Regions from separate parts of the Xanthobacter sp. ZOL 2024 genome, predicted to be linked through region 2. Evidence: predicted binding sites of a transcription regulator. Region 2 holds the regulator's gene; each other region holds the start of a gene.
What was found. The regulator PhoB, encoded in region 2, activates phosphate uptake and scavenging genes when phosphate is short. The targets are predictions, from matches to a motif close to TGTCATNNANCTGTCAT.
Positions count from the first base shown of each region.

Region 1: ACU4E7_RS10060 (YdcH family protein) is a predicted target of PhoB. The motif match lies at 2,171-2,187, and genes of this name have one in related genera.
Region 3: phnC (phosphonate ABC transporter ATP-binding protein) is a predicted target of PhoB. The motif match lies at 2,057-2,073, and genes of this name have one in related genera.

Region 1 is NZ_CM128808.1:2,184,201-2,188,477, reverse strand. It holds gene ACU4E7_RS10075 (protein-disulfide reductase DsbD domain-containing protein) at 119-994, shown strand; gene ACU4E7_RS10070 (peroxiredoxin) at 1,082-1,567, shown strand; gene ACU4E7_RS10065 (YdcH family protein) at 1,612-1,818, opposite strand; gene ACU4E7_RS10060 (YdcH family protein) at 2,225-2,404, shown strand; gene ACU4E7_RS10055 (ABC-F family ATP-binding cassette domain-containing protein) at 2,597-4,277, shown strand, end outside.
Region 2 is NZ_CM128808.1:1,192,740-1,197,016, forward strand. It holds gene ACU4E7_RS05730 (GcrA family cell cycle regulator) at 431-955, shown strand; gene phoB (phosphate regulon transcriptional regulator PhoB) at 1,227-1,928, opposite strand; gene phoU (phosphate signaling complex protein PhoU) at 2,036-2,764, opposite strand; gene pstB (phosphate ABC transporter ATP-binding protein PstB) at 2,784-3,608, opposite strand; gene pstA (phosphate ABC transporter permease PstA) at 3,717-4,277, opposite strand, start outside.
Region 3 is NZ_CM128808.1:1,315,515-1,319,791, reverse strand. It holds gene phnE (phosphonate ABC transporter, permease protein PhnE) at 1-15, opposite strand, end outside; gene phnD (phosphonate ABC transporter substrate-binding protein) at 94-1,002, opposite strand; gene phnC (phosphonate ABC transporter ATP-binding protein) at 1,203-2,015, opposite strand; gene ACU4E7_RS06265 (polysaccharide deacetylase family protein) at 2,513-3,493, opposite strand; gene ACU4E7_RS06260 (SDR family NAD(P)-dependent oxidoreductase) at 3,676-4,277, shown strand, end outside.

The sequences.
Region 1 (4,277 bases), 990 kb from region 2:
AGCGGACGCCGGGCAGCGCCCTCACAGCCGCGCCGCGGCAGCCCTGGTCCCAATGGCTCACGCCCTTGTGCGCGCCCCGGCTTTGCACCGCAGCGGCAAAACCGGTACCGGCAGAGACATGATCGCTCCGCATTCCACTCGTGCCCGCCGGCGGCCGAAAGCGCCCTGGACCACCGCCCTGCTGGCGCTTTCCGCGCTGCTGATGGGCGCGGCGCTATCGGTGGCGCAGGCCGAGCCAAGCAGCGTGACCCTGCCGGGCGTCACCGTCCGCCTCTTCAATGGGGGGGGCACTGCCGACACCCGCGACGTGGGGCTGGAGCTACAGCTGCAAACCCATTGGAAGACCTATTGGCGCTACCCGGGCGACAGCGGCGTGCCGCCGATGCTGGCCTTCGAGCAATCGGAAAACGTGGCCGACGTGGCGGTGGGCTGGCCGGCACCGCGCCGCTTCGCCGATGGCGCCGGCGGCTTTTCCATCGGCTACAAGGGCACGGTGGTGCTGCCGCTGACGGTGACCCTCAAGGACCCCAGCCAGCCGGCAAAGCTGGTGTTGGGATTGGATTTCGCTGTCTGCGAGGCCCTGTGCATGCCGGCCACCGCCGATCTGACCCTCGACCTGGCCGCCGAGCCCGACCCGGGCGCCGCCGCGCGCATCGCCGCCGCCCGCGCCAGGATCCCCGAGCCGCAGGCGGTGGGTGTGGCGGGCACGCCGCAGATCGTCTCGGCGCGCCTGGACACGGGCGCGACGCCGCCGCAGCTGGTGGTGGATGCGCGCGACGTCACCCCCAAGGCCGACCTGTTCGCGGAGGGGCCGGACCATCATTGGGCGCTGCCGCTGCCACAGAAGGTCGCCCTCGCCGATGGGCTGGTGCGCTTCACCCTGCCGCTGGAAGGCGTGCCGCCGGACGCCGCGCTGCCGGGCGCGGTCCTCACCCTCACGCTGGTGGACATGCCGCGCTCGGTCACCGCGCCCTGGACGATTCCTGCGCCGTGAAGGGGCGCCAAAGGCGCTTTTCTCCTCCGTAAAACCACGTATTGTCCGCACGCGGTCGCTTGGGGCCGCTTTGCCGCGGAGAATGCCATGACCATTTCGGTCGGCGATAAGCTGCCTTCTGCCACCTTTCGTGTGATGACCACCGATGGGCCGGTGCAGAAGACCACCGACGAGATCTTCAAGGGCAAGCGCGTGGTGCTGTTCGCGGTGCCGGGCGCCTTCACCCCCACCTGCCACAAGAATCACCTGCCCGGCTACGTGGCCGAGGCGGAGGCCATCAAGGCCAAGGGCATCGACACCATCGCGGTGGTGGCGGTGAACGATCCGTTCGTGATGGGCGCCTGGGAAAACGCCTCCGGCGCGGCGGGCAAGATCGTGTTTCTGGCCGATGCCGACGCCAGCTTCGCCAAGGCCCTGGACCTCACCTTCGACGGATCGGGCGCCGGCCTCGGCGTGCGCTCCAAGCGCTATTCCATGATCGTCGAGGATGGCGTCGTGAAGACGCTGAACATCGAGGAGACCCCCGGCAAGGCGGACGTCTCCAGCGCCGCGGCGATGCTCGCCCAGCTCTGAGCCGCACCGAACCATGCGGGCCGCCAGACGGGCGGCCCGCTTTTTCAAGCGATGATGTCGGGGAACAGCTGATCCTCGATATGCGTGATGCGATCCTTGAGCTGCAGCTTGCGCTTCTTCAGCCGCTGCACCTGGAGCACATCGGACCCGGTCACGCCGGTCAGGGCCTCGATGGCCGCGTCAAGGTCGCGATGCTCCTGTCTCAAGCGCTCCAGAAGAAGCTTGAGGTCCCGTTCCTCGTCACTGGTCATGCACCCATCCGTCGCAACACGGCCCCCACGAACGCGACACGCCCCTGAAGGGTTGGAGCCGCAGCCTCATGGCCGCGGCCGCGCGCCTCGCCAAGCCTTCACCATTTCCGCCCCACTCCGGCGCTGACCGCGCCGCACCTCACGCAGCTGTGTCCTCCAGCCGTCGGCCGCGCCAGTCGCCCGGCCGCCGCGGGTCCACGCCGCGGCGCCCGGCGCCGCCCCCGTTCACACCACTAGAGTTCCCCGTGGGACCGCCTGCCGCAAGCCCCTTCCTTCATCGTCGACTATGGCACGGGCTTTTTGCGCTGCAAGATAAGTTGCCGCGCCGCTCGCAAGAAAGGTGGTCGACTCAGTGTCAACTCCGTGACACACTTCCTGGCGTGATGCAGACAGGGAGTGGCTCAGCATGTCCATCCAGTCGCACCTTTCGGAGTTGAAGCGTCGCCACGCGGCTCTCGATCAGGAGCTTGCCCGCGAACTCGCCTCCCCCGCCAAGGACTCTGTCCGAGTGGCGGAAATCAAGCGCAAGAAGCTTGTTCTCAAAGACCAAATGAGCCGCCTGGGCGGCGTAACCACCCTCCATTGATGCGCCCGCAGGGCCTGTGACCGACGTCGGGAATGTCCCGGCGGCGGAAGTAGGGATGCGGCTGAAGCCTGGCGCGTGACGCAGCTTCGGCGGCGGTTCGATTTGTCGTATTTACGACAATGCCGTTCCTGATCTGCGGCTTCGGAACGCACACCCTTTGCGTTCCGGCGCCGGTGGCTTTAATCGGGCGTCATGGCCCCTCCGCTGATCCTGCTGCAAGACATCCACCTGCGCTTCGGCGCCACCCCTCTTCTCGACGGGGCGGACCTGTCCGTCTCGGCGGGTGACCGCGTGTGCCTGGTCGGCCGCAATGGCTCGGGCAAGTCCACGCTGCTGAAGGTTGCGGCGGGTCTGATGGCGCCCGATGACGGGACACGCTTCTTTCAGCCCGGCGCCACCGTGCGCTATCTGCCGCAGGAGCCGGATTTTGCTGGCTTCGCGACCACCCTCGCCTATGTCGAGGCCGGCCTCGGGCCCGGTGACGACGCCTACCGCGCCCAATATCTCCTGGAGCAGCTCGGCCTGAGCGGCCAGGAAGATCCCGCCCACCTTTCGGGCGGTGAGGCGCGGCGGGCGGCGCTGGCGCGCGTCATCGCCCCCGAACCGGACGTGCTGCTGCTCGACGAGCCCACCAACCATCTCGATCTGCCAGCCATCGAATGGCTGGAAAGCGAGCTGAGGGGGCTCAAGTCCGCCATCGTGCTTATCAGCCATGACCGGCGCTTCCTGGAAAACCTCTCCCGCGCCACCATCTGGCTCGATCGCGGCCAGACCCGCCGGCTCGACCAGGGCTTCGCCGGCTTCGAGGCCTGGCGCGACAGCGTGCTGGAGCAGGAAGAGACCGAGCGCCACAAGCTCGACCGCAAGATCGTCGCCGAGCTGGACTGGCTGCGCTATGGCGTCACCGCCCGCCGCAAGCGCAACGTGCGCCGGCTTGGCCTCTTGCAATCCATGCGCAAGGACCGGCGCGAGGAGCGCAAGGCCCAGGGCAACGTCAAGATCACCGTCACCGAGGCGGAAACCTCCGGCAAGGTGGTGATCGAGGCCAAGGGCATCAGCAAGGCCTATGACGGCACGCCGGTGGTGACGGACTTTTCCACCCGCATCCTGCGCGGCGACCGCATCGGCATCGTCGGCCCCAATGGCGCCGGCAAGACCACCCTCATCAAGCTGCTCACCGGCGAGATCCGGCCGGATTCCGGCACCGTCAAGCTCGGCACCAACCTCGAGATCGCCTCGCTCGACCAGAAAAGGGCGGCGCTGGCCCCCACCACCACTTTGCGCGATGCCCTGACCGGAGGCGGCTCCGACACCGTGATGGTGGGCGGCACCCCCAAGCACGTCATGGGCTATCTCAAGGACTTCCTGTTCAGCCCGGAGCAGGCCAACACGCCCCTGTCCGTTCTCTCCGGCGGCGAGCGCGGCCGGCTCATGCTGGCCCGGGCGCTGGCCCTGCCCTCCAACGTGCTGGTGCTGGACGAGCCCACCAACGACCTCGACCTCGAAACCCTCGACCTGCTGCAGGAGATGGTGGCCGATTATCCCGGCACGGTGATCCTGGTCAGCCATGACCGCGACTTCCTGGACCGCACCGTCACCAGCGTGATCATGGCCGAGGGCGCCGGGGTGTTCCGCGAGTATGCCGGCGGCTATTCCGACATGCTGGCCCAGCGCGGCCGTGGCGTGGAGGCGAAGGCCAAGGCATCGGCCCCTGTGGGCAAGGCCGACAGCTCTGCGAAAGGCGAGGCGGCCGCCAAGCCGCAGGCCAAGAAGCGCCTATCCTTCCATGAGCAGCACGCCCTCAAGACGCTGCCGGAGACCATGGAGAAGCTGAAGAAGGAGCTGGAGAAGCTGGCCGCGGCGCTGACCGATC
Region 2 (4,277 bases):
AAAAAGGGCCGCCCCAGCGGGGGAGCGGCCCGACGCCCGGAATACTAATGATCGCGCGCGCGAGGTCAACAGATCTCCAAAGCCGCGCCGAAGAGCGGCACCTTCCAGGCCCGCGCTCCACGTCCATGCTCCAGACCCGTGCGCGCGCGGATCGTCCCATCGGCAACGATCTGGGGAAAACAGCCCGTGAGTGTTAACGGACTCTGTCGCCGGCGGCCGCCATATTGTAGCGTATTGATCATCGCCTACGAGATCTCGTGCGACCGACCTTCCTGGGACCTGCGGGTGTTAACGTTTCGCGTGCCATGTGGCGGCGGGATCGGGAAGAGAGTCCGAGTCCTCTCAGGCAGCATGGCGGTGCTGTCGGTGAGGCGATGTTGGGACGTCGCCCACGGGTGACGTCAGCTGATGCGGCAAATGGAGAAGAGCGATGAGCTGGAATGACGAGCGCGTCGAACTCTTGAAGAAGCTCTGGAGCGAAGGCCTCTCCGCGAGCCAGATTGCAGCCGAGCTCGGCGAAGTGACCCGCAATGCGGTGATCGGCAAGGTGCATCGCCTCGGCCTGTCCGGCCGCACCAAGGCGGCGCCCGCCCCCACCACCCGTCCGCGCACCAGCGCCCGGCCGGAAGGGCGCGAGCAGGCCCGGCCACAGCGGCCACTCACCCAGGGCAACGTGGCCCTGGCCCCCGAGCTCGAAGACCTGGTGGAGGAAGCTCCCGCCCCCGCGCCGGAGCCCGAGATGGCCAGCAACGTGGTGCCCATGGGCCAGCGCTGCACCATCATGAACCTCACCGAAAGCACCTGCCGCTGGCCCATGGGCGAGCCGGGCACGGACAGCTTCTATTTCTGCGGCTCCAAGAGCAATCCGGGCTCGCCCTATTGCGCGCACCACGCCCGCATCGCCTATCAGCCCGTCCAGGATCGCCGTCGCGATCGTCGGCTGGCCTATCTCTGAGCCGTCAACGCCGGCCCCATCCGGGGCCGGGTCGGCCATCGCCACCTGATGGCGCGGCGAGCCCATGAAGGCGTCCTCCCCCCGGGCAAGGCCGGGCGGCGGTGGGCGCCTTTGTCATGCCTGGAGCAGGCATGCCCCGGCCACGCGCGGGCCACGGCGCCAAGCGACGTCAATGCCCCGCAGCCGGACGGGCGGCCTCAATGGCACGCAGCACGGGCCCCACGCCCTTTCGCCACGCGGCGACCGGCACCCGAACCTCGAGCGACGCGCCTCAGCTGGCGCGGGCGAACATTTCGTTGAAGGAATAGCCGGCGCCACGCACGGTGCGGATGGGATCCAGCTGGCGGCCGCGGTTGAGCGCCTTGCGCAGCCGGCCCACGTGCACATCCACGGTGCGCTCGTCGATATAGACGTCCTGGCCCCACACCCCGTCGAGCAGCTGCTCGCGGGAAAACACGCGGCCGGGGCTCTGCATCAGAAACTCCAACAGGCGGAACTCGGTGGGGCCGAGATGAATCTCGCGACCGCCGCGATGCACCCGGTGGGTCTCGCGGTCGAGCTCGATGTCACCGGCCCGCAGCAGGGTCGCCACATGCTCGGGCTTGGCCCGGCGCAGCAGGGCCCGCACCCGCGCCAGCAGCTCGGGCACCGAGAACGGCTTCACCACATAATCGTCGGCGCCGGTGGCCAGGCCCCGCACCCGCTCGGTTTCCTCGCCGCGGGCGGTGAGCATGATGACCGGCAGGCGCTCGGTTTCCGGACGGGTGCGCAGCCGGCGGCACAGCTCGATGCCGGAGAGCCCCGGCAGCATCCAGTCGAGGATGACGAGATCCGGTACGCTCTCGCGCAGCCGCGTCTCGGCGTCGTCGCCGCGGTCGACACTTTCCACGCCGTAGCCTTCCGACTCCAGATTGTAGCGGAGCAGAAGGGTCAGGGGTTCCTCGTCCTCGACGATCAGAATACGCGCCGGCACAGTTTCTCACCCATCGAACAAAGCTCGCCTCACATCCGACCGCGCCGCGACGGCGACGGAGCCAAGGCGACGGCCTGCGCCGTCCCACCCCGCGCCGCCAGCCGCGTTCAGCCCTGGACGGTGCGCGCCGGGAAGGCGACGGTGGTGTCGCTGGAGGCGTCCGCCTTCGGGCGGCTCTCCGGCAGCACCTCGCCGGTGACCATGTAATAGACAACTTCGGCAATATTGGTAGCGTGATCCCCCATGCGCTCAATGTTCTTGGCGCAGAATAGGAGATGGGTGCACACGGAAATATTGCGCGGATCTTCCATCATGTAGGTCAGAAGCTCGCGGAACAGCGAGGTATACATGGTGTCGATGGCGTCGTCGCGCCCCCACACCTCCAGCGCCTTGGCGGGATTGCGGCCGGCATAGGCGTCGAGCACCTCTTTCAGCTGCTCCAGCACCAGTTCCGACATGTGCTCCACGCCGCGCACCAGCTTCTGCGGGTGATACTCGCCCTCGATGGCGATGACGCGCTTGCCCACGTTCTTGGCGAGGTCGCCGATGCGCTCCAGATCGTTGGCGATGCGGATCGCCGCCACGATCTCGCGCAGGTCGCTGGCCACCGGCTGGCGCTTGGCGATGACGAGGACGGCCTTGTCCTCGATGTCGCGCTGGGCCTGGTCGATGCCGGTGTCGAGGGTGACCACCTTCTGGGCCACCGAGATGTCGCGCTTGATGAGGGCGGTGACGCTGTCGGCCACCAAGCGCTCGGCCTGGCCGCCCATCTCCACCACGCTGCGGCCGATTTCCTTCAGCTCGACGTCGAAGGACGTCACGGTATGATCAGGCATCTGAGCCATCCTTCTCGCCTCAGCCGAAGCGGCCGGTGATGTAGTCGCGGGTCTTGATCTCCTTCGGATTGGTGAAGATCACGTCCGAAGGCGCCACCTCGATCAGTTCGCCCAGATAGAAGAAGGCGGTGATGTCGGCGCAACGCGCGGCCTGCTGCATGTTGTGGGTGACGATGACGATGGTGAATTCCCGCTTCAGCTCGTCGATCAGGTCCTCGATCTTCGAGGTGGAGATGGGATCGAGCGCCGAGGTGGGCTCGTCCAGCAGGATCACCTCCGGCCGCACCGCGATGGTGCGGGCGATGCACAGGCGCTGCTGCTGGCCGCCGGACATGCCCAGGGCCGAGGTGTTCAGGCGGTCCTTGGTCTCGTCCCAGATGGCCGCCTTGCGCAGGCACCATTCCACCCGCTCGTCCATCTGTGCCTTGTTCAGCTTCTCGTGCAGGCGCACGCCGAAGGCGATGTTGTCGTAGATGGACATGGGGAAGGGGGTGGGCTTCTGGAACACCATGCCGATGCGGCTGCGCACCACGGTGGAGTCCAGCTCCTTGCCGACGATGTTCACGCCGTCGAACAGCACCTGCCCCTCGGCGCGCTGGCCGGGGTAGAGGTCATACATGCGGTTGAACACCCGCAGCAGGGTGGACTTGCCGCAGCCCGAGGGACCGATCATGGCGGTCACGCGCTTCTCGGGAATGTCGAAGTTGATGTTCTTCAGGGCATGGTTCTGCCCGTAATAGAACTGCAGGCCCTCGACCTTGAGCTTCACCGGCGCCACCGGGGCATCGGGCTTGGCCGCGACGGAGGACGCGAGATTGAAGGTGGGATCGACCGCAGACGTCATCTGAGCCTCACTTGACTGTCGTCCACCCGGCGCGCGCCGGGCCGATGGAATATCCGGGGCCCGGCGCCAGGCGCGGGCCCCACGGGGTCTTCGTCAGCAGTGCCGCTCTCAGTGCATCCGCGCCAGAACCAGGCGAGACACCACGTTGAGAAGGAGCACGCCGACCGTGATCAGCAGCGCACCGGCCCACGCCAGCGCCACCCAATCGTCGAACGGGCTCCCCGCGTACTGATAGATGGCGATGGGCAGGCTGGCCATGGGCTTGTTGAGGTCCACGGACCACGCATTGTTGCCGAGCGAGGTGAACAGCAGCGGCGCCGTCTCGCCCGCCGCGCGGGCGATGGCCAAGAGCACGCCGGTGACGATGCCGGCCCGCGCCGCCCGCCAGGTGATGAACATCACCACCTTCCACTGCGGCGCGCCGAGGGCGAACGCGGCTTCGCGCAGGCCCACCGGCACCAGGTTCAGCATGTCCTCGGTGGTGCGCACCACCACCGGGATCACCAGGATGGCGAGGGCCACCGAGCCGGCCCAGCCGGAGAAGCCGCCGAACGGCACCACCAGCAGCGAGTAGATGAACAGGCCGACCAGGATGGAGGGCGCCGACAACAGGATGTCATTGACGAAACGGGCGGCGGCGCCGAGCTTCGTCTTCTTGCCGTTTTCGGC
Region 3 (4,277 bases), 120 kb from region 2:
GACCGCATGGGGCACGGCGGACCTTTCCGAAACGGGCGGGGCAAGGGGCAAAGAAAAGGGCGGCCCGCGTGAGGGGCCGCCCTTCGGATGAGATCAGGACTTCTTCTTGCGCAGCTCGTCCACGAAGGTGATGAGCTCGATGATGGGGGTGTAGGCCTCGTTGTCCACCGGCTGCCAGAGCTGGGACTTGCCCTCATAGATCTTCTCGAAGGCGGCCGGGTCGTTCTTGCCGATGGAGAAGAAGGCGTCGCGGATCTTGGCTTTCAGGTCCGCCGGCATGGTGGTGATGTAAGCGTAAGGCGAGTTCACGATGAGGTCGGACTTGTAGATGATCCGATAGTCGTCGTACTTCGCCATCCCCTTGCGCTCCATGCGCTTGAGGTTCGACTCGCTCTCGTCGTTCCACCAGTTGAAAGCGGCGTCGCAGGTGCCCTGCTGCACGGCGATCACCGCGTTTTCATGCGAGCCGGCATAGACCACCTTGGCGAAGAATTCGTCGGGCTTGAGGCCCATCTTGTTCATGGCGAAGCGCGGCACGTTGTTGCCGGAGGTGGAGTTGGGGTCCACCAGGCACAGGTTCTTGCCCTTGAGGTCCTCGATGGACTTGTAGGGGCTGTCGGCCTTCACATAGAGCACCGAATGATAGCCCTTGGTGCCGTCGCCATTCACCTCGATGGCGAAGGCCTCCACCGGCACGCCGGTCTTGAGCGCGCGGGCGAACGAGGCCGGGCCATAGGAGGCAATGTGGATGTTGCCGGCCCGCTGGCCCTCGATCACCGCCGCATAATCATTGGCGATGCGCAGCTTCACCGGCACGCCGATTTCCTTGGAGAGATAGTCCATCAGCGGGGCGAAGCGCTCGGTGACGCCGGTGGCGTTCTCCGCCGGGATGATGGCGAAGGTGAGCTCGGGATATTGCGCCTTCCAGTCCTGCGCGCCGGCGGCGCCGACGGAAAGGGCGAGCGCGGCGCCGGCCGCGATCAGGGTACGACGGTTCAACATGGCTTGGGCTCCTGTCGGACGAAGCATTGAAAACGCGGAAAAAAGAACGCGTGCACACCCGTCGGCCGCGTCTGGCGCGGCCATGTCGGGCAGGATCCGGCCGTCACACGAAGGCGGGCATCGCGGCCGGTCGAAGCCCGTCGGTCGGCATGGCGCGCGGCTTCAGGCCGTGGCGCAGGTTGCGGCGGCGCTCCTGAACGTCAGGCGGGCACGGCCCCGGGTAGCGTGACGCCGAGGCCCTGCGGCGCGCGGGCGGGGGCGAGCTCCATCACCTCGCCGGCTTCCAGCCCATAAAGGTCGCGGGCCACCGCGTCGGTGAGCTGCTCGGGCGCGCCGTCGAACACCACCCGGCCCTGGGCCATGCCCACCAGCCGGTCGCAATAGGTGCGGGCAAGATCCAGGGAGTGCAGATTGCACAGCACCGTGATGCCGAAATGCCGGTTGATGCGCAAAAGCGCGTCCATGACGATCTTGGTGTTGCGCGGATCGAGCGAGGCGATGGGCTCGTCGGCGAGAATGAGGCCCGGTTCCTGGGCCAGGGCACGGGCGATGGCCACCCGCTGCTGCTGGCCGCCGGAAAGGCTGTCGGCGCGCTGGGCGGCCAGGGATGCGATGTCGAACTGCTCAAGGGCGGACAAAGCGATAGCCCGGTCGTCCGCGCTCCACATCTTGGTCAGCGCCCGCCAGGTAGGGGCGGTGGCGAGCCGGCCCATGAGCACGTTCGTGAGCACATCGAGCCGGCCCACCAGGTTGAATTGCTGGAAGATCATGGCCGCCTGGGCGCGCCACTGGCGCAGCGCCGCACCCTTGAGGGCGCTCACGTCCCGCCCGTCGAAGCTGATGCGGCCGGCGGAGGGCTCCTGCAGCCGGTTGATCATGCGCAGCAGGGTCGATTTGCCGGCTCCGGATCGGCCGATGACTCCAACGAAGGCGCCGTGGCCGATCTGAAGGGTGACGTCAGAGACTGCCGCCTTGTCGCCGAACTGGCGACTGAGGCCCTCGATCACAAGCATCGGCTCGCTCCGTTGCGTTCCAGTGCGGATAATCCGCGTGCGCAACAGGCGTATGACGGCAGCCGAGATGGCGCGGAAAAGACCCGGGGCGCGTCTTCCGCTCCGGGCGACGAAATATTTCTTCAATGCCGGCGGTGCAGTGCAACGCCAGCGCAAATGAATGAAAAGTCTTTCTTTGTGTCTCAGCGTGCGCTGCAATGCTGTCGCGGGGCTTGCACTGCAGCACAACTTTTATCTTTCCAAAGGCTTAACCTTTGTTAAGGTCGGCTGCGGTATCGATCCAGCGGGGGATCCCAATGCCCATGGAGCTGTTCGCCTTGCTTGAGACATGCGCCGCCTTCGCCTTCATTGGCGCGGTCGTTTTGGGCATGGTTTGACCCCGGCTCGCGGGGGAGCCCCCGCACTGACCCTAGAACACAACAAAGTTGAGGTCGGATCGATGATCGCGGCGCCGGGGAGAGGGATCTCCTCGGCGTCCGCGTTTATGGGGCGCGGGGTCAGCGTGGGCCGAGGATGCGCTTGCCGCTTCGGGCCGCCTCGTCATAGACGCGGGTGTCACCGGGCTTGAGCGAATAGCAGGTGTCGGCGATCACCGGGCGGCCGGCGGCCAGCAGTTCGGAGACGGTGACAAAGCGGTAGCCCTTGGCCCGCAGCGCCGGGATCAGCAGGCGCAACGCCTCCGCCGTGTGCTTGCCGCGGCCATTGGCATGCATCAGCACGATAGAGCCGGGCCTGATCTGCCGGCCCATGGCCTCGGCCATGACCTTGGCGCCGAGAAAGGCGGGATCGCCGGAATCCACGTCCCACTGGATGGCGAGGTGGCCTGTGTCATTCACATAATTGAGGGATTCGGCGCTGCACGAGCCATAGGGAAAGCGGAACAGGTCTGGCCGCTGGGGCACGTTGGCGAGGGGGCAGGCACGGGCGGCGGCGTCTCTGCGGCGCAAGGAGAAGGCGATGTCGGCGTCATCCACCTGCCGCCGCATGGCTTCGCCCGTCCGCACGGTGAGATTGGCGTGGGACCAGGTGTGGTTGCCCATCTCGAAGTCCGGATCGGCGATCAGCTGGGTGGCGCGTTCCGGGTGGCTCATCAGCCATTTGCCGCCGCCGAAGAAAGTGGCCGGGATGTCCTGGGCGCGCAGATAGTCGACCAGCGCCCCGTCATAGCCGGACGTTTCTGCGGAGGCTTCGCACAGATCGAAGGTGAGGGCGACGAGCTTCTGGCCGGCGGGCAGGTCCACCCGGCGGATGGAGCCGCGCAAAGCGGCGGGCACTGGCTTGGCGGCGGCCAGCGCCAGCTCCGGCAAGGTGACGGGCTCGGACTTCGGGTGGGGCTGGACGATTTCTTCGCCGGCGCGGGCAGCCAGGCTCTGCGGGGGGAAGCAGGCGGGCCCGGCGGCGTGGCTGGGGGCGGCGGCGAGCAGCGGGAGCGCGCCCAGCAGGGCGGCGACACGGAAGGCAAAGGAAGGATGGTGCACGGTCGGTCTCGGCAAGGCAGCGACGCGGCCGGCCCCAAGGTCCGGGGGCGCGGCGTCGCGTCGCTACCCATAGGCGCCTCGCGGCCCCGGTGCCAGGGCTGCGTTGGTCGCAGCGGCGGGGCGCGGGCCGGCGATCATTTGGGCTAGACTGCGACATCGTTCACGGCACCGGAGAGGTGGGGATGTCCGCACAGCTTGGCCTTCGATCGGCGGAAGGTACGGCCGCCGCGCCGCTCGCGGTGGTCACCGGGGCGTCGAGTGGCATCGGTCTGGCGCTCGCCGTGGAGCTTGCCCAGGCCGGCTTCGATCTCATGCTGGTGGGGCGCGATGGGGAGAGGCTGGCGGCGGCGGAACGGAAGATTGCGGCGCTCGGCCGCGCCGTCACGGTGCGGCAGGTGGATCTTGCCGCGCCGGCCGCCCTCGAGGGACTGGCGCAGGAGCTGGCGGCGCGGGTGCCCGACATTCTGGTGAACAATGCGGGCTTTGGCGCCTATGGCCGCTTTGCCGAAATCGACCCGGCGCTGTCATTGTCCATGATCACCACCAATGTGGGGGCGCTGACACGCCTCACGGCGGCGGTGCTGCCGGGCATGCGGGCGCGCGGCTCGGGCCGCATCCTCAATGTGGCGTCCACCGGCGCCTTCGCGCCGCTGCCCTTCTCCGCCGTTTACGGTGCCACCAAGGCCTATGTGCTGAGCTTCTCGGAGGCGGTCGCCGAAGAGCTGAAGGGCTCCGGCGTCACCGTCACGGCCCTGTGTCCGGGGCCGACGTCCACCCGCTTCTT